DNA from 3 places in the Providencia huaxiensis genome. Region 1 is predicted to be linked to each of the others. Evidence: predicted binding sites of a transcription regulator. Region 1 holds the regulator's gene; each other region holds the start of a gene.
The links. Region 1 encodes PurR, which represses purine synthesis genes. Its sites were predicted from a motif close to CANGCAAACGTTTGCNTG; they were not measured.
Positions count from the first base shown of each region.

Region 2: the regulator PurR is predicted to act here: its motif matches at 2,037-2,054, upstream of purE (5-(carboxyamino)imidazole ribonucleotide mutase).
Region 3: the regulator PurR is predicted to act here: its motif matches at 1,524-1,541, upstream of gltS (sodium/glutamate symporter).

Region 1 is NZ_CP031123.2:1,145,733-1,152,766, forward strand. Features, by position in the region: gene punC (purine nucleoside transporter PunC) at 1-474, opposite strand, end outside; gene punR (DNA-binding transcriptional activator PunR) at 597-1,502, shown strand; gene purR (HTH-type transcriptional repressor PurR) at 1,512-2,537, opposite strand; gene sodB (superoxide dismutase [Fe]) at 2,980-3,558, opposite strand; gene CYG50_RS06750 (Grx4 family monothiol glutaredoxin) at 4,047-4,394, shown strand; gene rnt (ribonuclease T) at 4,497-5,141, opposite strand; gene gloA (lactoylglutathione lyase) at 5,269-5,676, opposite strand; gene CYG50_RS06765 (DUF1289 domain-containing protein) at 5,844-6,083, shown strand; gene slyA (transcriptional regulator SlyA) at 6,616-7,034, shown strand, end outside.
Region 2 is NZ_CP031123.2:2,635,114-2,642,147, forward strand. Features, by position in the region: gene cysS (cysteine--tRNA ligase) at 1-482, opposite strand, end outside; gene ppiB (peptidylprolyl isomerase B) at 750-1,244, shown strand; gene lpxH (UDP-2,3-diacylglucosamine diphosphatase) at 1,255-1,980, shown strand; gene purE (5-(carboxyamino)imidazole ribonucleotide mutase) at 2,136-2,651, shown strand; gene purK (5-(carboxyamino)imidazole ribonucleotide synthase) at 2,651-3,733, shown strand; gene CYG50_RS13895 (MFS transporter) at 3,850-5,088, shown strand; gene CYG50_RS13900 (esterase-like activity of phytase family protein) at 5,215-6,585, opposite strand; gene ybbP (putative ABC transporter permease subunit YbbP) at 6,821-7,034, opposite strand, start outside.
Region 3 is NZ_CP031123.2:4,114,303-4,121,336, reverse strand. Features, by position in the region: gene recG (ATP-dependent DNA helicase RecG) at 1-44, shown strand, start outside; gene gltS (sodium/glutamate symporter) at 142-1,356, opposite strand; gene CYG50_RS20830 (uracil-xanthine permease family protein) at 1,592-2,980, shown strand; gene CYG50_RS20825 (AsmA family protein) at 3,106-4,863, shown strand; gene fabY (fatty acid biosynthesis protein FabY) at 4,974-5,888, opposite strand; gene dtd (D-aminoacyl-tRNA deacylase) at 5,912-6,349, opposite strand; gene yihX (glucose-1-phosphatase) at 6,411-7,025, opposite strand.

The sequences.
Region 1 (7,034 bases):
AACCCATGCACCTAATAATGGCGCTAAAGCAGGGGATAGCGCGACTAGCGGCATAATAGAAGCAAAGACTTTTTGGGTATTTGCTTCATCATAGCGGTCGATAACAAGCGCTTGCCATAAAACCGCAGCGGAGCAGACACCAACAGCCTGTAAAAAACGTAGAGTTAACAGCTGTGTTGCGGTTTCTACCCAATAAATGGCTAAGCTACTTATAATGAAAATAGTTAAGCCCACAATGAGCACAGGCTTACGGCCAAGTTTGTCTGATAATGGCCCCCACAACAGTTGAGCGAAGGCAAAACCAGCTAAAAATATACTGAGAGAAGCACTGATAGCGCCTTCAGATGTATGCAAGGTGTTTTGCATAGCACCAAATGCAGGTAAATACATATCAATGGCTAAAAACCCTAGCATGCTAAGTCCTGCAAGGTAAACCATAAAACCAGGGGAATTTTTTTTCACAGTATTCGACATAATTATTACTTATCTGATATTTAAAAAAATGTTAATGATGGCTCCATTGTATAGGCTATTTTTTTAGGTTGTGAAACGGTAATATTTGGATCTTGCTATCAAAATTTTTGAAAGGAGAAGTTATGTGGTCTGCACATGCACTCGAAGTGATTGATGCAGTTGCTCGAACTGGGAGCTTTAGTGGTGCTGCTGAAGAATTGCACCGTGTACCTTCTGCAATCAGTTATACCGTAAAGCAAGTTGAAGAATGGCTTGCGGTTCCTCTATTTGAACGCCGACATCGTGATGTTGTTCTGACAGAAGCAGGAGCGATATTTATTAAGGAAAGCCGTTCTGTTATCAAAAAAATGACAGATACCCGGCATCAGTGCCAGCAAGTTGCAAATGGCTGGCGCGGGCAATTTAGTATTGCCGTTGATTGCATTGTTAAACCTCAAAGGACGGAACAGTTAATTATTGATTTTTATCGTCATTTTCCTGATATTGAACTTTTTATTCATCCAGAAGTGTTTAATGGAGTGTGGGATGCACTGGCTGACGGGCGCGTAGATGTTGCGATTGGTGCGACTCGAGCGTCCCCGATAGGTGAAAGATACAGTTTCCGTGATATGGGGTTTATGCCGTGGATGTGTGTCGCAAGCCCGGAACATCCATTAGCAAAAATAGGTGAAAAACTGACTGATGACCAAATGAGAGAGTATCCGAGCTTGTGCCTTGAAGATACCTCTCGTAACCTTCCCAAGCGTGATACTTGGGCACTTGATAACCAACGTCGGCTTGTCGTGCCTTACTGGGAAAATGGTCTAGCTTGTTTAGTTAACGGGTTATGCGTTGGAATGGTACCTGAGCATCGAGCAGCTCCGCTTTGTGAAAAAGGCCAATTAGTTGAGCTAGCATTAGCCCAGCCATTTCCACCCAGTCCTTGCTGTTTAACTTGGGTGGAAAATAACACATCACCCGCGCTCCGTTGGTTATTAGATTACCTTGGCGATAACGAAACGCTCAACGCAGAGTGGCTTTCAACTTAACTATTTGTCTTATCGACGGTAATCGATAAATGGACCGTCAGCGACAGAACGACGTTCTACAAGGCGAGGGTGGACTTCAATTGTTTGAGCATCTTCGCGCTTATTTACGATACGATCGAGCAGCATAGTGAAGGCCATTTGGCCTAAACGCTCTTTTGGTTGGTGGATAGTGGTCAATGCTGGGGTAAAATAGCGCGCATTTCGTACATTATCATAACCAATGATTGAAATGTCTTGTGGAACACGTAGCCCCATTTCATCAGCCGCACAAATGGCCCCCATCGCCATGATATCGCCGCCACAAAATACCGCGGTAGGGCGTTGTTTATGGCTTAAAATTTGCATCATTGCTTTATAACCAGACTCAGGTTCGAAATCACCTTGCACTATCCACTGGTCTCTCAGTGTGATCTTTGCCTCTTCCATTGCTTTTTGGAAGCCTGTTAAGCGGCCGATACCGGTGTTTCTTTCGAGCGAACCTGGGATCACACCAATATCACGGTGCCCACGATCAATTAAATAGCGGCCTGCAAGGTACCCACCATGGAATGAATTATCAATAATACTGTCTGTAAAATCACCTCGGGAGGTTCCCCAATCCATCACCACCATTGGGATATTGCGATAATCTTCAAGCATACTAATTAACGTATCTGGATATTCAGAACACATCACGAGTAGGCCATCAACGCGCTTTTGCGCTAACATTTGCAAATACGCTTTTTGTTTTCCCAAATTATTATGGGAATTACAAAGTATAAGCGTGTAACCTTTTTCATAACAACTATTTTCAACTGATTCAATGACTTCCGCAAAGTAAGGTGCTTCACTTGAGGTTGCGAGTAAACCAATCGACTTTGTATGATTAACTTTTAAACTACGGGCAACTGCACTCGGTGAATAATTGAGCTCTTTAATCGCAGCCCAGACCGCTGTCTTAGTATCATCGGCCACAAAGCGCGTTTTATTAATAACATGGGATACAGTCGTGGTAGATACGCCAGCGCGTTTCGCCACATCTTTAATCGTTGCCATGGGGAAAAAAAACTCCTGACCAATAACCGGTCTCAATAAGAATTCTTGTTAAAAAATTACCTGCATATTGATGCATTGATCCTTTGCTGGCAATAATTTAGCGATTTGTTGTCGATTTTGTCTGATCTAGCGCAAAAACGAAAGAAATAATTGATGTTATAACATGTGATATAGACACTAGTTTTACTTTTTTGGATATGTATACTTAATAACCTTAATTATTGCATGGTTATTTGTTAATTCAATTACATTAGAATGAGAGGAACTCATGGATACAGATGTTAAATATGGATTGCTTGCTGCATTGGGCTCATTAGCAATGATTATCTTTCTTGCTGCACATATTTTCTGATTTTATTTCAGCCTCAAGTAGGGTGAAATAAAAGGGCGAGTGTATCTCGCCCTTGTCTATTTATGCTTTGTTTCAATACTTGCTAGGTGACTATGCTAAGTTTTCTTCCACAAATTTCCAGTTAACCAGTGCCCAGAAGTTTTCTAAGTATTTAGGGCGGGCGTTGCGGTAATCGATATAGTAAGCATGCTCCCAAATATCAACGGTTAACACGGGTTTATCATCACCAGAAATTGGGGTCGCAGCATTCGATGTATTTACGATTGCAAGGCTACCATCTGCTTTTTTCACTAACCAAGTCCATCCAGCACCGAAGTTTTTGGTTGCTGCATCAGTAAACTGAGCTTTAAATTCAGCAAAAGAACCGAATGCTTTATTAATAGCTTCCGCAACTTTTCCTGTCGGCTCGCCACCAGCGTTTGGCGCTAAGCAATTCCAATAGAAAGTGTGGTTCCAAACTTGTGCCGCGTTGTTAAAAACCCCTGCTTCAGAAGTTTTGATTATTTCTTCTAAAGATTTTCCTTCAAAGTTAGTACCTTTGATGAGGTTATTTAAGTTAACAACGTATGTGTTGTGGTGTTTACCATAGTGATATTCTAAGGTTTCTGCAGAGATATAAGGTTCTAAAGCATCTTTTGCATACGGTAAAGCGGGTAGTTCAAATGACATTGCGTACTCCTTGATTGCTTTTATATCAAAATACTCAGGGTGTTTGCTCTTAAAGTGAGCGAAATAATATGTCACAGCTTATCATTAGAGTTTCGCCTATTGGCGATATGATACTTAATATATTAATGATAGCACGATCAACCTTACAAAGGTAAGGTAATGAGACGACTAAGATGCTAACAGATAAATAGAGAAATTACAGATAAAAATCATATAGATATTGTAGGTGAGGAACCTAAGCACATTAAATTTCAGTTCTTACTTAGAAATAGCTACTTGTTTGACTTAGGTAAAGAGAAGATAGAAAAGGTGCCTTTTTACTTTTTGGGATGCTATAGTAATGCCCCTATAAAACTGGCATATTGTATGAAACAATTCAGTTTCTTATTATATCAGTCAATCAGTCAATGTATTTTGTTAAGTTGCGGTAGACTCTCAGTTACCGGCTGACTGCAAAACCTGCATCTTTGTTTTAAGGAAGTTAAAAAATGACAACTATTGAAAGAATTGAGCGCCAAATTAAAGAAAACCCAATTTTATTATATATGAAAGGCTCTCCTAAACTTCCGAGCTGTGGTTTTTCTGCTCAGGCAGTACAAGCTCTGTCTTCTTGTGGTGAACGTTTTGCCTATGTTGATATCTTACAAAATCCAGATATTCGTGCGGAATTACCAAAATATGCAAATTGGCCAACTTTCCCTCAACTGTGGGTTGATGGTGAGCTGGTCGGTGGCTGTGATATCATCATGGAAATGTTCCAGCGTGGTGAGCTTCAATCTCTAATTAAAGAAACGGCTGATAAATACCGTTCAGCAGATGAAGCTAGTGCAGACTGAATTAAGCCATAATTAAAAGACTGAAAAACCGTATTTGGTGAAAGCATTGATGACTTTCTACTAAACACGGTTTTTTTTATGTCATGACTATTGATAAAAAGATTATTGAGAGTCTTCAATAATTGGCCAACCACCCAATTTCTTCCACTTATTAACAATTTCGCAAAATAGCAGAGCCGTTCGATTCGTATCATACAACGCGCCATGAGCTTGTTTGCCATCAAATGGGATACCTGCGGAAACACACGCTTTTGCCAAAATGGTTTGACCAAATACTAAGCCACTTAATGCCGCTGTATCAAAGGTTGCAAATGGATGGAAAGGATTACGTTTTAAACCTGCTCGTTCGGCAGCATTCATGACAAAGCTGTGATCAAAATTTGCGTTATGAGCGACAATAATTGCGCGATTACAATCTGTATTTTTCATGCCCTTGCGGATGACTTTGAATATCGCATGAAGAGCCTCATATTCGCTAACAGCACCGCGTAGAGGGTTAGTTGGATCAATTCCTGTGAAGGCAAGAGCGGATGGCTCAAGATTTGCGCCTTCAAAAGGTTCTACATGAAAATGTAATGTTTCATCCATGGAGAGCCAGCCGTCTTTGTCCATTTTTAAGGTGATGGCAGCAATTTCTAACAGGCCGTCAGTTTTTGCATTAAACCCACCTGTTTCAACATCAATAACGACAGGATAGTATCCCCTGAAGCGGTTCACTAGGGCATTTGGATTGTTTTTTTCAGACATTAGGACTTTCAGTTTTAGTTTTCTGGTTGGGTGACATTATGCCAAAACCAGTAAAAATTTGCAGGTAAACGGTGATAAAAGTTTAGGCGATGAGTTAGGCGCCTAAACTTTTAAATTATATCGCTAATTAATGGCCTAGGCCTTTACTTGCGCTTTTGTTTTCGATCAGCTCAATTTTATAGCCATCTGGATCTTCGACAAATGCAATCACAGTTGTTCCACCCTTAACAGGGCCCGCTTCACGAGTTACGTTACCACCCGCACTACGGATATCATCGCACGTTTTTGCAACATCATCGACGCCTAAGGCGATATGACCATATGCGTTACCCATGTCATATTGGTCAACACCCCAGTTATAGGTTAACTCTATGACAGCGCCTTCACTTTCATCGCTGTAGCCAACAAATGCGAGAGAGTATTTATACTCTGTGTTTTCACTGGTTCTTAATAAGCGCATGCCTAACACTTTTGTGTAAAAGTCGATAGAACGCTGCATATCAGTAACACGTAACATAGTATGGAGTAAGCGCATTTTTAAACCTCTTGGAATCAGCCTGAATCGATTTACCTATTAATATAACGTGCTTAAATTAATAAATACAATGATTACAGTTTGTTTTTTGAACAAATAATGGTAATACTCATTTCTAGGAGTATATCATACATTTATGGTGATTTTTTCTTTTGAAGGGGAAAGTTATGGCTGAACAACTTGAATTTTTTGAGATCCCCAGCCCTTGTCGTGGTATTTGCCAAAGTAATGAACAAGGCTATTGTCGAGGTTGTTACCGCACTCGTGATGAACGCTTTAACTGGTTAAAATTTTCGGATAGTGAAAAACGAAATGTCCTTCGTTTATGTCACCAACGTTATTTAAGAATATTAAATAAAAAAATAGCTCAAGAGAAAACCATCGATACACAACAACAACTTTTCTAGTCTCCTGTTTAAAAATAATGATAAAAAAATCAAATGTTTTATTTTTAATGAAAATTAATTCATAATAAATTATTAGCATGCTATTTATTTCCGAGTTTATATTTCAATGAAATTTTATTTATTCAAAATTATTATAGATTAAATTTAAATGACTGTAATTAACATGATTTTAAGATTAACTATATTTGTTTGTTTTTTAAAGGTTTATGTGACATTGTTTTTTTTATTGTTATTCATGACTGCTATAAGAGCTAAAATAGATAGATCAAAAAGGAGAGTGCGGCTATTCTTATTAATAAGATAATTGATAGGTTATCTTATTAAGCTTAGGTTGAGAAAATGTATGAATCAACGACATATTAATTAGAGTTATATCGCATAATAAATCAGCTGTTGTAACTAGATATAGGTATTTAATAGCTAATATATAAATAAAAAGTTGTAAGTATAAAGGGAAATTAATATATAATTCAAAAAATAATATGAAGATGGTATATTTTTTTGACATTATAATTATATAAAGGAGGGTAAATTGGAATCACAAATTGGGACAGAGTTATCACGTGTTGTTCGCATGTGGAGAGCATTAATCGACTATCGTTTGAAGCCTCTTAAACTTACACAAACACATTGGGTTACATTGCATAATATAAGTCAACTACCGCCTGAGCAATCTCAAATACAGTTAGCAAAAGCGATTGGTATTGAACAGCCTTCACTAGTAAGGACTCTAGATCAGTTAGAGGAAAAAAAGCTTATTTCCAGACATACTTGTACAAATGATAGGAGAGCTAAAAGGATAAAGTTAACGGAAGAATCTGAACCCTTTATTAAAACGGTAGATCAAGTCATAAACAATACGCGTATAGAGATATTGAACAATATTAGTAAAGATGAACTTTATCAATTATCACAGTTACTTATGAAACTTGAAAAAAATATTTTAAGATT
Region 2 (7,034 bases), 1.5 Mb from region 1:
TCTAAATCTTGACGCGATAACAGTCCATAATTTGGATCGGTTTTGACTTCAAACATCACATCGCCATTCGCAGCAACATAGGCATGACCACGCTCTATCAAGCTTTGGGTTAATTCAATAATTTCACCAATATGACGTGTTGCGCGTGGTTCGCTATCAGGACGTAAAATATTTAACGCATCGAAATCTTTATGCATTTCAGCCAACATACGCGTTGTTAGCTCTTCGACACTTTCATTATTTTCTGCCGCACGTTTAATGATTTTATCGTCAATATCGGTGACGTTGCGTACATAATTTAAGTCATAACCCAAATAACGTAAATAGCGGCTAATTGCATCAAACGCCACAAATGTACGGCCATGGCCGATATGACACAAGTCGTAGATAGTGATGCCACACACATACATCCCAATCTTCCCTGCTTGGATGGGCTTAAACTCTTCTTTTTGACGACTTTGTGTATTAAAAATTTGTAGCATCTGAACTTTTCCATTTATTTGAAAAATGATTATCGATTTCTACCGATAAAATATCATGTTATTGAACCCCGATCACCTTAAGAATGCAAGGGTTTACCCCGCTTCCTTTTCAGTTTATTGATTAGGTTTAATACACATCTATTATGCTATAAACGGCCGACTAAGCTTCCTTCCGCTTCAAGTCAGGTTTTATCTGTGATATAAACGTGCTGATCTCAACGCTTTCGCAAGTTAGCGCACAAAAAACAATTATTCAGGATAGCTATTATGGTTACATTTCATACCAATCACGGTGACATTGTTATCAAAACGTTTGACGATAAAGCCCCCGTTACTGTCGGAAATTTTTTAACTTACTGCCGTGAAGGTTTTTACAATAATACCATTTTCCATCGTGTTATTAATGGCTTCATGATCCAAGGCGGTGGTTTTGAGCCAGGCATGGAACAAAAAAACACTAAAGCACCTATCAAAAATGAAGCTAACAACGGTCTAAAAAATACCCGTGGTACTTTAGCGATGGCTCGTACTAACGACCCGCATTCTGCAACAGCACAATTTTTCATCAACGTTGCTGACAACGACTTCTTAAACTTCCGTTCAGAACGCCCTGATGGCTGGGGTTACTGCGTGTTTGCTGAAGTGGTTGAAGGTATGGACGTTGTTGACAAAATCAAAGGTGTCTCAACAGGTCGTAGCGGCTTCCACCAAGACGTTCCACGCGAAGACGTCATCATTGAAAAAGTGACGGTCAGCGAGTAAACCTGAACGCATGTCCACTTACATCATTGCAGATTTGCATTTGAGTGAAGATGAACCGGCGATCACCGCCGGTTTTATTAATTTTATTCAACAGCAAGCCATCCATGCCGAAAGCCTATATATTCTCGGTGATTTTTTTAATTATTGGGTGGGCGATGATGATGCCAATCCGCTGCATCAGCTAGTTGCCAATGAATTGAAACAGCTCACAGAACGCGGCATTCCCTGCTATTTCATTCATGGAAATCGAGATTTTTTAATTGGTAAACGCTATGCGAAACAGTGTGGCATGACCATACTCCCACAAGAAACATTGCTCGAACTTTATGATAAGCGCATTTTAATTCTGCATGGTGATACTTTATGCACAGATGATGCCGCCTATCAAAATTACCGTAAAAAAGTTCACACGCCTTGGATCCAACGAGTGTTTTTACTACTCCCGCTCTTCATACGTCGCCGTATCGCACAAAAAATGCGGCAAAATAGCCAATATGCAAGCAGCATGAAAGCCGAGTCGATTATGGACGTCAATTCACAAGCCGTTATTGATGCATTACAAAGGCACCAAGCGCAATGGATGATCCATGGTCATACTCACCGGCCTGCCATTCATGAGATAAATATTGGTGGTAAATTGCATTATCGAGGTGTATTAGGTGCGTGGCACCACGAAGGTTCAGCCTTTGTGATTAACGAGCAAGGCATTGAACTAACTTTCTTTCCCTTTGAGTAATTTTGCCTGACTAACCATTTTCAATATCTCCCACAACTGTTTGCTTATTTATTAATCACGCAAACGTTTTCCTTGCTGCTTTACCATGATATGATCAAGACAATTCAATTTCCCACCTCAGGGTGATGTTTTTTTTCAATACAGGAAAGCACCAAATGACTGCCCAAGTTCCTGCTCAATCTGCGGCAAAAATCGCCATTGTTATGGGTTCGAAAAGTGATTGGACGACCATGCAGCACGCAGCTGATGTATTAACAGAACTCCAAATCCCTTTTCATGTCGAAATCGTCTCTGCGCACCGAACACCAGATAAACTATTTTCTTTTGCTGAAACCGCCAAAGAGAACGGATTTGATGTGATTATCGCGGGCGCGGGTGGTGCCGCACATCTACCAGGAATGATTGCCGCTAAAACATTAGTCCCTGTTTTTGGTGTTCCGGTACAAAGCACTGCATTGAGTGGTGTTGATAGCTTATATTCTATCGTGCAAATGCCTAAAGGCATTCCTGTTGGTACGCTAGCCATCGGTAAAGCAGGCTCAGCAAACGCAGCGCTGTTAGCCGCGCAAGTATTAGCGATAAGTGATACTGCTATTTTCAATCGCCTCATTGCATGGCGAGAAGCACAAACCAATGATGTGTTAAACAACCCAGACCCGAGGAACGCCTAATGAAACCCGTTTGCGTGCTTGGTAATGGCCAATTAGGCCGTATGCTACGCCAAGCTGGCGAGCCATTAGGCATTGCCGTTTTTCCTGTTGGTCTTGATGCAGAGCCCGAAGCGGTTCCTTATCAACAAAGCGTCATCACCGCGGAAATTGAACGCTGGCCGGAAACCCCGCTAACCAAAGAATTAGCTCGCCATAATGCCTTTATTAACCGTGATATTTTTCCACGTTTAGCGGATAGGTTTCCACAAAAAAGCTTATTTGATAGTTTGCAACTTTCCACTGCACCTTGGGCTCTATTAGAAACCCCCGAACAATGGCCTGAATTATTTGCCAAACTCGGTGATTTTCTCATTGTAAAACGCAGAACTGGCGGCTATGACGGGCGTGGTCAATGGCGTGTTCGCCCTGGTGATGAAAAAGACTTACCCGCTGAAATTTACGGTGAATGTATCGTTGAGCAAGGTATTCCCTTTGACGCCGAAGTCTCTGTCATTGGTGCCCGAAACGCAGCGGGAAAATCCGTTTTTTACCCGATAACCCATAATTTGCACCAAGAAGGCATTTTACGTACAAGCGTAGCTTTCCCTAAGTCGACTAACCCGCAGCAGGAACAAGCTCAAGCCATGCTTAGCGCTGTCATGGATGAGTTAGGCTATATCGGTGTAATGGCAATGGAATGTTTTGTCGTGGGTGATAACCTACTGATTAACGAGATTGCGCCTCGAGTACACAATAGCGGCCACTGGACACAAAATGGCGCATCCATTAGCCAATTTGAGCTGCATTTACGTGCCATATTAGACCTACCAATGCCGTCACCTGAAGTGTATAGCCCTGCTGTTATGGTCAATTTAATCGGTACTGATGTAAATATAGACTGGCTGAGCTTACCCCTCGTTCACCTTCACTGGTATGAGAAAGAGGTGCGCCCTGCTCGTAAAGTTGGCCATTTAAACCTTTCTCATAGTGACCACAACCAGTTATCTGCAACACTTAACGCATTGGCTTCACTTTTGCCAAATGAGTACAAAAGTGGCATTGAGTGGGCAAATGCAAAATTAGACTGGTACTCTCATCAATAAATAGGGAAAATAGCCCTATTCGATGCCCGAAACTATTTTCGGGCATTATGCTATTTTCGCCGTCATCCAGAAAACAAATATCCTGATTTAAGGTGTGCGGCATTACTGGAGTCAATATGTCCTCGCAGACTTTTAGTCCGTTTTATCAGTGGTGCATTCTTGTTCTGTTAGGACTTGTTTATTTTTTAGCCACCGCGACAACCTTTACCTCTCTTGGCGTGGTCTTGCCTGAAATGATAAGTGAGCTCAAATGGAGCTGGAGCGAAGCTGGGTTTGGCTTTACGCTACTGGGCTTAACTTGTGGACTTGCGAGTTTCCTCCCTTCTTTATTGATCCGTAAAGTCGGTGTACGGGCTACTTTATTGCTAGGTACCAGTGTCTTTGTTGCGGGCTTTTATAGTCTTTACTCCACCCAAGCCATTAGCACCTATTTTTTAGGTACCGCATTAATTGGTGTTGGTTTCACCTTACTCGCCACCGTCCCGGGGACTTACGTACTTTCGCGGCTATTTGAAAAACAATCCCTTGCCTTTGGGTTATATTTCACCATCGGGGGCTTGGGGGGTGTTGCAGGCCCTTGGATTTACTTTTACGCATCAAACCAATTAGGCTCATGGCGCATGCATTGGGTTCTATGTGCTGTTTATCTTAGCATCGTCACGTTAATCACGATTTTCATGCTACGTGAAGGTAAAAAAGAGCAAGAGCACGCAAAAAAGGTGATGCAGAAACAAGTTAGTGACGCAAGCAAGCCTATTTATCGCACTGCTGAAGTATGGACAGTCGGCAGAGCGCTACGTACATGGCAGTTCTACTTGATTGCTGCGACTTATACCTCGTTTTTATGGTGTGGCATTACCGTTAACAGTTTTGCTGTTGCCCATATTGAAGAGCGTGGATTTGGCATGACCGTGGCGGTTTCATTATTAAGCACAATGGCATTTGTGAATGCATTCTCAAGATTTATTGGTGGAGCCGCTGGTGAATGGTTAGAACCGAAGAAACTATTAATCGGTAGCCTAATTATCATGGTGTTAGGTGTTATTTTCCTCAGTATTGCCACGTCATGGCTATGGTTAATTTTGTTTGTGTTATGCGTTGGTATTGGTTATGGCATGACCTTTTTGGCATCCAGTGTTTTACTGTCAAATTATTTTGGTCGAGGCCCATACCTAGAGCTATTCTCTGTGGTGAATTTAATCTCAACCGTTGCCTGTTTAGCGCCTTTCATTGCCGGTGGTATCAAAGACTTAACAGGCAGTTTCACCCCTGCATTTTTGGTTATTGCCGCGCCTGTTATCATCATTTTATTGCTTACTTTGATGATGAAACCCCCTGCCCTCAATCACAAATAAAAAATCCCGAGTGATTAGCTCGGGAAAAATTGAAACCAAAGGGAAAATAAGCTTAAGACCAGATATTGGATCAAAACATAGCGTTTATTTGCGCCTCCGAAAAATCAAACAGAGGCGCAAAATTAATTAGGGTTTTAACAGCTCGGGGACTTTTAATAAGATAAATTCATTATCATCCGCTTTATTTGGTTCACGGCTAGATGAAAACGGAAAGTTATTGTCATTACCAACAATAATGTGTTCGCTATCAACCACATCAACGTTTTCAATGGTGAAGAATGGGAAGGTAAACACGCCATCATTTAATGGTTTTCTTGCCATATTACTTGGGTCTTTGATATTCATTAAATCAATATAAGCTTGCTTATCTACGGCTTTCCCTACGTTGTTATCTGAAAATTCAATACGATATACACGCTTGAATTTAGCTAAATGACTAAAGCAATTTTCAGTATTACTGTTTCCCGCCGTGCAGGCTTTATCTGCTGTACCTTCACCATTATCACGCTCAATGATTAGGCCGTGGGTATCATCAATAAGATTGAAATCACCAATGGCATTTTGATTGTCTTCAAAGACATACAACCAGCTTCTACCCGTCCAATCTTGCTTTTTCACATCAAACTCAAGAATACGTGCTGCGCGTTTACCATCAACATTTTCATAATCTTGCTTGTCATCAAGCCAAATCGCACCTTCTAGCATTGGGTAGAGCTTAGAACCGTCTGGTGATGACGCCATACCTTCAAAACCTTTCGAACGGTTGACTTGGAAATTCACTTTATCAGCAGGTTTACCCGGTGTTGTGATTTGGTAGTGATCAGGAGAAACAACTTTCTTTCCATCTACTTGTGTTTCAAACAAGGCTAATACCTTGCCATCCAAATCCATTTTGATTAGGTAAGGGCCAAACTCATCGCCAACCCATAGAGCACCACCTGCAAATTGAAAGCTTTCAGGGTCAAAATCACTTCCTGTTAAATAGCGTTCTTTTGTGCTCTCATTCGTAATATGAAAAGGAATAATTTTATCGGGATCATGGAAGAAAACCGTTTTTAATGGCGTTGTATTACCTGATTGAAAATCAATATCATATTGAGTGGCATACAACATAGAATCAGGGGAATTTACTTTATTGCCGAATCCATTGTCGGTTAAAACCCAATAAGTCCCGTCCGCCATGCGTTTGATACCCGAGTGCCCTTGGCGTGGCTGGCCTTTAATTGGAATATGCATTCCTGTTGGGCGATCTGCAGATTTACCTTCCACTTTCCCTAAACTATCAACACGAGCGCCAGTGGTAAATTTACCACTCACTTGCATGTCTGAAGGTGCATTTTCGGGGGAAGAAACCGTTGAATTAACTGGAAGAATGGAGTGCCCCGCTAACGTTGCGGTCACTTCTTGTTGTGCAAACCCTGTGATGCTAAATGAAATTAAACTAGCCAATAAAGATAACGAGCCCAGCTTACGTTTAATCGAATGGTTATTCTGCATTGTTATGTTTCCATTATAAGGCTATCAATAATTGATGGCGGAATCATAACGTCGATGAATGAAGCTTTTATGAAGGATTAGAGACAGTTATTTTACTGAAAAACAAGTTGTTTTTATAATGTTCAATAAATAGTGGCATTAAGATATTTCCCTAACACCACTATATTCTAAATAATTCGAGTTGCAGCTAGCTGAACGTAATCAACAACGCTGCAACTTGAAGTATGACGAGTATTTAACCATTCAAACGACGGTGCTGACTCCCCGTCCCTAATAAACGTAACCCCAACCAACCACCACAAATGGACAGTAAGAAAGCCGCGCTTAAGGGTAATAGCACCCACATACGCCACTCAGGTTGCCAAGGGAAATCAAACACTTTACTTTGCAACAACCATAAAGCAATTTCTGCCCCAAATGCCGCGGCAAGCCCTGCCATTAAGCCAAGC
Region 3 (7,034 bases), 1.6 Mb from region 1:
TTGAGCGTTGGTTACCTGAGCGAGAGCAGTACAGCCACGCTTAAGTCTTATATCTTCTTTTTATTCGTTCCCTAAAATGAAAATTGCCGTGAATATTTTCACGGCAATACCTGCTTTACTTGATTTATTATTAAATGAAGGTTAACCAGCAATCGTTGGGAATAATGGCAGCATCAGATACAGTTTAATAACTATCGCATTAACAATATCAATGAAGAATGCCCCAACCATTGGTACAACCAAGAATGCTAAGTGAGATGGACCTAATCTATCCGTAACAGCTTGCATATTCGCAATAGCTGTTGGTGTCGCACCAAGACCGAACCCACAGTGACCTGCAGCTAAGATTGCAGCGTCATAGTTTTTGCCCATCACGCGGAAAGTCACAAAAATAGCATATCCTGCCATCACACAAGCCTGTACAGCAAGAATGATAATCATTGGGATTGCAAGTGATGCTAATTCCCACAGTTTCAAGCTCATGAGTGCCATTGCTAAGAATAATGAGAGGCTCACGTTACCCATGACAGAAACAGCGCGGTCGAATACTCGGTAAAAACCAAGCAGTGATAAGCTGTTACTTAAAATTACACCAACAAAAAGTACGCAGACAAACTTAGGCAATGCGAAAGGAGTATCGGCTAATTGGCCTGCAATAAAACTTCCCACCAATAGACAAATAGCGATCAGTGCAATAGTTTCAATTAAAACCATTGAAGTGATCATGCGTCCAGATTGTGGTTTCTCAAATGCTGTTGGAACGTCTTTATCATCTTCAGCCGTTCCTGGCGTTGGAATATTACGCGTTAGAAAACGTGCAACAGGTCCACCGATTAAACCACCGAGAACAAGTCCAAATGTAGCACAAGCCATTGCAACTTCTGTTGCACTTTGGAAACCATAGTTTTCAGTGAAAATTTTCCCCCATGCCGCGCCAGTTCCATGACCACCAGATAAGGTAATTGAACCAGCTAATAGCCCCATGAGAGGGTCTAATCCCAATAATTCAGCAAGAGCAATCCCTACTGTATTTTGGACAAGCAATAAACCAACAACCACAAAAATGAAGATAAACAATGCTTTACCACCAGCCTTCAAACTAGCAAGGTTGGCATTAAGACCAATTGTGGCAAAGAATGCCAGCATCATAGGTTCTTGCAGTGATAAGTCAAAAGAAAGGCTCCAGTCAAATAATTGTTTAAGCAATAAAAGACTAAAAGCAACTAACAACCCACCTGCAACAGGTTCAGGGATTGTATATTTTTCAAGGAAAGGGACTGATTTGACCAGTTTACGCCCAAGCAATAGTACTAAAGTAGCAGCTACCAGTGTACCGTAGACATCGAGATGATACATTCACGTACCTCGTCTGTTGTTAAAATTATCAAAAACTAGTAAGACGTTAATTTCTTCCTTAAAACGCCAAAAGCAGGTTATAGGATTAGAAAAAAAAACTGTTATAAATACAAGTTAAAAGATATAAAAATGTGACAGCCTTATTTAACATTGATCAATGTTTTTTACGCGCAAACGATTGCTTTTTAATTTCGACACATTACAATGCGTTTTTTGTTGGCGAGAAATGAAGGCAATGAATACTGCGACGTCTGAAAAACAAACTACTGAAGCGACCATACAAACGCAAAGCGAACTCATCTATAAATTAGAAGACCGCCCACCGCTGCCGCAAGCCTTGTTTGCCGCTGGGCAACATCTTCTGGCGATGTTTGTTGCGGTGATTACCCCTGCGATGCTGATTTGCCAGGCATTAGGACTACCAGCTCACGACACCCAGCGCATCATTAGTATGTCTTTATTTGCCTCCGGTATTGCTTCTTTAATTCAAATTCGTGCGTGGGGCCCTATTGGGTCAGGCTTGCTTTCGATTCAAGGAACCAGTTTTAACTTTGTTGCACCTTTAATCATGGGTGGTGTTGCACTTAAGCAAGGTGGCGCTGATATTCCGTCGATGATGGCAGCCTTATTCGGCACATTGCTAGTTGCGGCACTCACCGAAGTGATTCTTTCTCGATTCTTACATCTAGCCCGTCGAGTCATTACACCACTAGTTTCAGGTGTTGTTGTCATGATTATCGGCCTATCCTTGATTCAAGTCGGGTTAACATCCATTGGCGGTGGCTATGGTGCAATTAGTGACAACACTTTTGGTTCCCCTGATTATTTGATTTTAGCTGGGGTTGTTTTAGCGGTTATTATTTTACTTAATCGGCAGAAAAACCCTTACTTACGTGTCGCATCTTTAGTCATTGCTATGGCTGTTGGCTATATTGCTGCTTGGTGGATGGACATGTTGCCAAATGCGCAACCAATGGAAGCCAACCAGCCAATTATTACTGTCCCTGAGCCTTTCTATTATGGCTTATCCTTCGACTGGAACCTGTTGATACCATTAATTCTCATTTTTATGGTGACTTCCTTAGAAACGATAGGTGATATTACCGCCACTTCTGATGTATCTGAGCAACCTGTTCGTGGCCCTTTATACATGAAACGTATAAAAGGTGGCGTACTTGCTAATGGGTTGAACTCAATGGTTTCTGCGGTATTTAATACTTTCCCTAACTCTTGCTTTGGGCAAAACAACGGTGTTATCCAATTAACAGGGGTGGCAAGTCGCTATGTCGGCTACATTGTCGCTTTAATGTTAGTGTTATTAGGGTTGTTCCCTGCGGTTGCAGGCTTTGTGCAACAAATTCCAGAGCCCGTATTAGGCGGAGCAACAATTGTAATGTTTGGTACCATTGCCGCTTCAGGTGTGCGCATTGTATCTCGTGAACCACTCAATCGCCGCGCCATCATGATTATTGCGCTTTCCCTCGCAGTGGGTATGGGCGTTTCACAGCAACCCTTGATTTTGCAATTTGCCCCTGATTGGCTAAAAACCTTGTTTTCTTCCGGTATTGCTGCAGGTGGTTTAACTGCAATTGTTCTGAATTTAGTCTTCCCTCTCGAAAAATAACCTTCATTCTAGCCGCCAGTGTTGAACACTCTGGCGGTTTTTCTGTATGCTATCCTTAAATTGTCGCTATATTAGGCAGTCTCTTCCAGTGTCTATTCGTCAACAAACCAAAGGAGCAGTAAACTGTGAAATGGTTAATCAAATTTACTACCTATGCACTTTTGTTACTGCTGCTATTGTTTATTTTTACTTATATCGGGCTGCAAACCCGTTGGGGTGCATCCTACTCCAGTCAATTTTTAAGTAAATTCACCAATTATGATATTGATGTGGGAATTATGGGGCATGAATTTTCTAACCCCGGTGAATTCATCTTCCAAGATGTCAAATTAGCTGCTAAAAACAGTGATCTATCTTTAGACTCACGGCAAGTCGTGCTTGATGTTAACTGGAAAAATATATTTAGCGGCACCGCTATCAAACGTTTGGTTATCACTCAAGGAACATTATCTACAACAGTCACACCCGATACGATACTGCTACCTATTTCCGCTAATATTTTGCAATTTGAAAATAGCCAAATCACGCTTAAAAAAGGTGATGATACCGTGCAAGTCACTGGCTTCACGGGGGGAATTACCCCTTGGAAACCCACCGAGAACACGCCTTTTGGTTACGGTGATTTTCGATTTACCTCTAACCAATTAAAATTCAATGACCTTTCATTCAAGAATGTTGCCATTACGGGTAAATTACAGCAGCAAGGAACAGAAATAAGCCAAGCAAGTGCCTACTTAAATAACGGCTATATTGCGGGTGCTGGAAAGGTACTTGACGATGGCTCTATCATGGTTGACTCCCTCACCATGAATAAAGTCGGCTGGGAAAATAAAGTTGATTTCGATTCACTATTTGATGCAATAGCGAGTGAAAAATCATTGCAGGTCAAAAAGGTAGAACTAACCAATGTTGATATTCAAGGTAAAGATTGGGCACTTTCTGGCCTGAGCACCGAAATTGACCAACTCAGCTTCACGAGAGGGAGCTGGACGAGTTCCGAAAGCAACATTAGCTTTAATGTTGACCAATTTGTCGTGAAAGACCAGCAACTGAGTACCTTAATTGGTGACCTGAAAATTAACGGTGACAACCTGAGTATCAACAAGTTATCGGGTTACTATAATAAAGGCGTCTTTAACCTCAGTGGGTCTTGGCAGCGCAATGATCGAGTACTGACTATCGACGAAGGCAAACTAGCGGGTATCTTATACACACTGCCTGAAACTTGGCTATCATTCTTTGCAGAGCCTACACCAGCTTGGTTATCCGGTTTAAGTATCAAAAAATTCACCCTTTCCCAATCACTTTTGATGAATATCCAACCGCAGTTTCCTTTCGAACTGACCGCGCTCAGTGGCAATATTGAAAATATCGACTTGATTAAACAAAAGCAGTGGGGAATTTGGAGCGGTAAAGCGACATTCACTGCAGATAGCGGCACAATCAACCAAGTTCTAGTACGCCGCCCGTTTATTGAAGTGCGTCAAAGTGGTAAATCTTCAGCTGCAGCGAGCTTAACAGTCAGTACCGATAAAGGCATCAGTAAGATTGGCCTGCTGGTAAAACAAGAACCGAAAAAAGTCCCCTTCTTACTGAGAGCATCGGGTTCGAATATTGATCTCGTTGATTTAAACCAATGGGGTTGGGCAGGCTTTCCAGCTCAAGTCATCGGTGATTTTGATGCGACATTACAAGGGGATTTACTCGCCCCATCTGTGGCAAAAAGTCTGAATGGGGAATTGATGGCAGTCCCATTGCAAGGCAAACGCCTATTCCGTACCGTTGTAAACGGGGTTGTCACCTCATCGGTGGAGTCCGATGCTGACTTGCAACCAATTGAGCCTTCGTTAGTAGAACCGCTTCCCGCACTTAGTAATCAATAAAAACCAGCGTTCAATAAAAGCTAACAATCAATAAAAACACAAAAGGCAGGTCAATCAAGCCTGCCTTTCTTTTTAATATTCAATGGATAATTAATATTCAATGGATAACTTTATTTTTTTGCTTCTACAGGTAACACCATATAGACACCACTGAATACTGCGCCCACTTTGCCATCAGGGTTACTAACCTCGACTTTCAGCTTTACTCGCGCCTTGCTACCTCGCGCTAAACGGTCAAGGTCACCGCTCATATTTGCTAAGTCCGCTGTCGCTGTCGGCCTACCGCTTACAGGCTTACCATAACGAATACTGGCATCGACCAACACAATATCACCACCAAGCTGGTGTTCTTGCATTAACAGCCAAATCAGCCCCCATCCTGTCAAGGTAGCTAATGAAAATTGGCTTCCTGCAAATATTGTTTCATGAGGGTTTTGGTTGCCCGCTTCCGGCATGGTGGTAATAAAACGAGTCCCCGTGTATTGGTCGACTCGGACCCCCATTTTCTCACTCAATGGAATGTACTTATACCAGGCTTGCTGTAGCTCACCACACCAATCTGGACGATGTAATATTTGGTCTAGCATCTCTATGGGTTTAATCATCAAATAGTGGCGTACTGGCGTTTTTAACTGCCCAGCAACTTGGCCACGGTTCTCAAAACCCATTTTGTCGAAAAATGGTACGGCTTCTTCACGAACGCTCGACACAATGCGTTTTACGCCTTCTTGCCGCGCAACAGACTCCAGGGCCATGATAATTAATTTGCCAAGTCCTTTACCTTGCATGACAGGGTTAACGGCTAAAAAACGGATAGCGCCTTCGTTATCGGCATTGATATATAAGCGGCCAATAGCAAGAATACGGTTTTTATCATCCACGACCATTTGATGGTGTGCGGTTAAATCATAACCATCTTTTTCTGAACCAAGGGGCTGATTAAACGGTTTTCGTAACATTTCCCAGCGAAAATGGTAATAAGTTGCGAATTCAATATCATCTTTCGGTGTACGTAAATGGTACATCGCTTCCCCCTTTAAAAATGGACTCACACTTGTAGCCAGAAAGTAACAGGGCCATCATTGGTTAGATTCACTTGCATATCAGCAGCAAATTCACCAGTTTGTGTTTCAATCCCTTTTAGCCGGCTTTGTTCAACGAAGTATTGATACAAGGTATCTACTTTCTCAGGTTCTGCTCCCCCTGAAAAACTCGGCCGCATACCTTTTTTGGTGTCAGCCGCTAAAGTAAATTGAGAAACCACCAATAGTCTGCCTCCCGCTTGTTGAACATTGAGATTCATTTTCCCTTGTTCATCGCTAAAAATACGGTAGCCTAATACTTTTTCACACAAACGCTTGGCTTTCTGCTCATCATCATCTTTTTCAACGCCAAGCAAAACCAACAACCCGGTATTTATTTGCCCTACTATTTTCTGATCAACAACCACACTCGCTTGAGTGACTCTCTGGATTAATGCAATCATGATGGCTCTTTACAAAACGATAGAGCAACGTTAAACGTTGCTCCACGATAAAATCAGGATGTTATTCAACTTCAGCACTGAAATCGTAAGTGCGGAAATATTCAGGAATGGTGTCTTTATTCACGACATGAATACTGCGAATACCAAGAGCTTCTGCGGCTTTTATATTTTCTTCGACGTCATCAAAGAAAATAGCATCCGCAGCATCAAACTCTTCTGATTGCAGCACATATTTGTAAATTTCTGGATCAGGCTTACGCATGCCTAAATCCTGGGAGAGATATAGGAAATCAGAGGAAGCTGCAATTTCTGGGTAGTGTGCTGGCCAGTAGTCTAGATGTAGACGGTTGGTATTCGATAAAACGACCACTCGGTGCCCTTGTTCACGAAGGCGCTCCATAATATCAATGACTTCAGGTCGTAACGAAATAAAAATAGCGTGCCAGCCTTCAGCAAAGTCTTCAAAGCTTAGTGTAATGTCCATTTCTTCACAAAGCAGCTCAGCAAACTCGATGTCTGAAATTTTTCCACACTCATGTAATTGAAAGATATTACCAAAAGTAAAACGTGATTTGATTTCTTCACTTGGTGTACCACTCAGTTCAGACCATTTATCAAATACACGATTAAAGTCGATATCAATAATCACATTACCCATATCGAAGATATACAGCATAAATTTTCC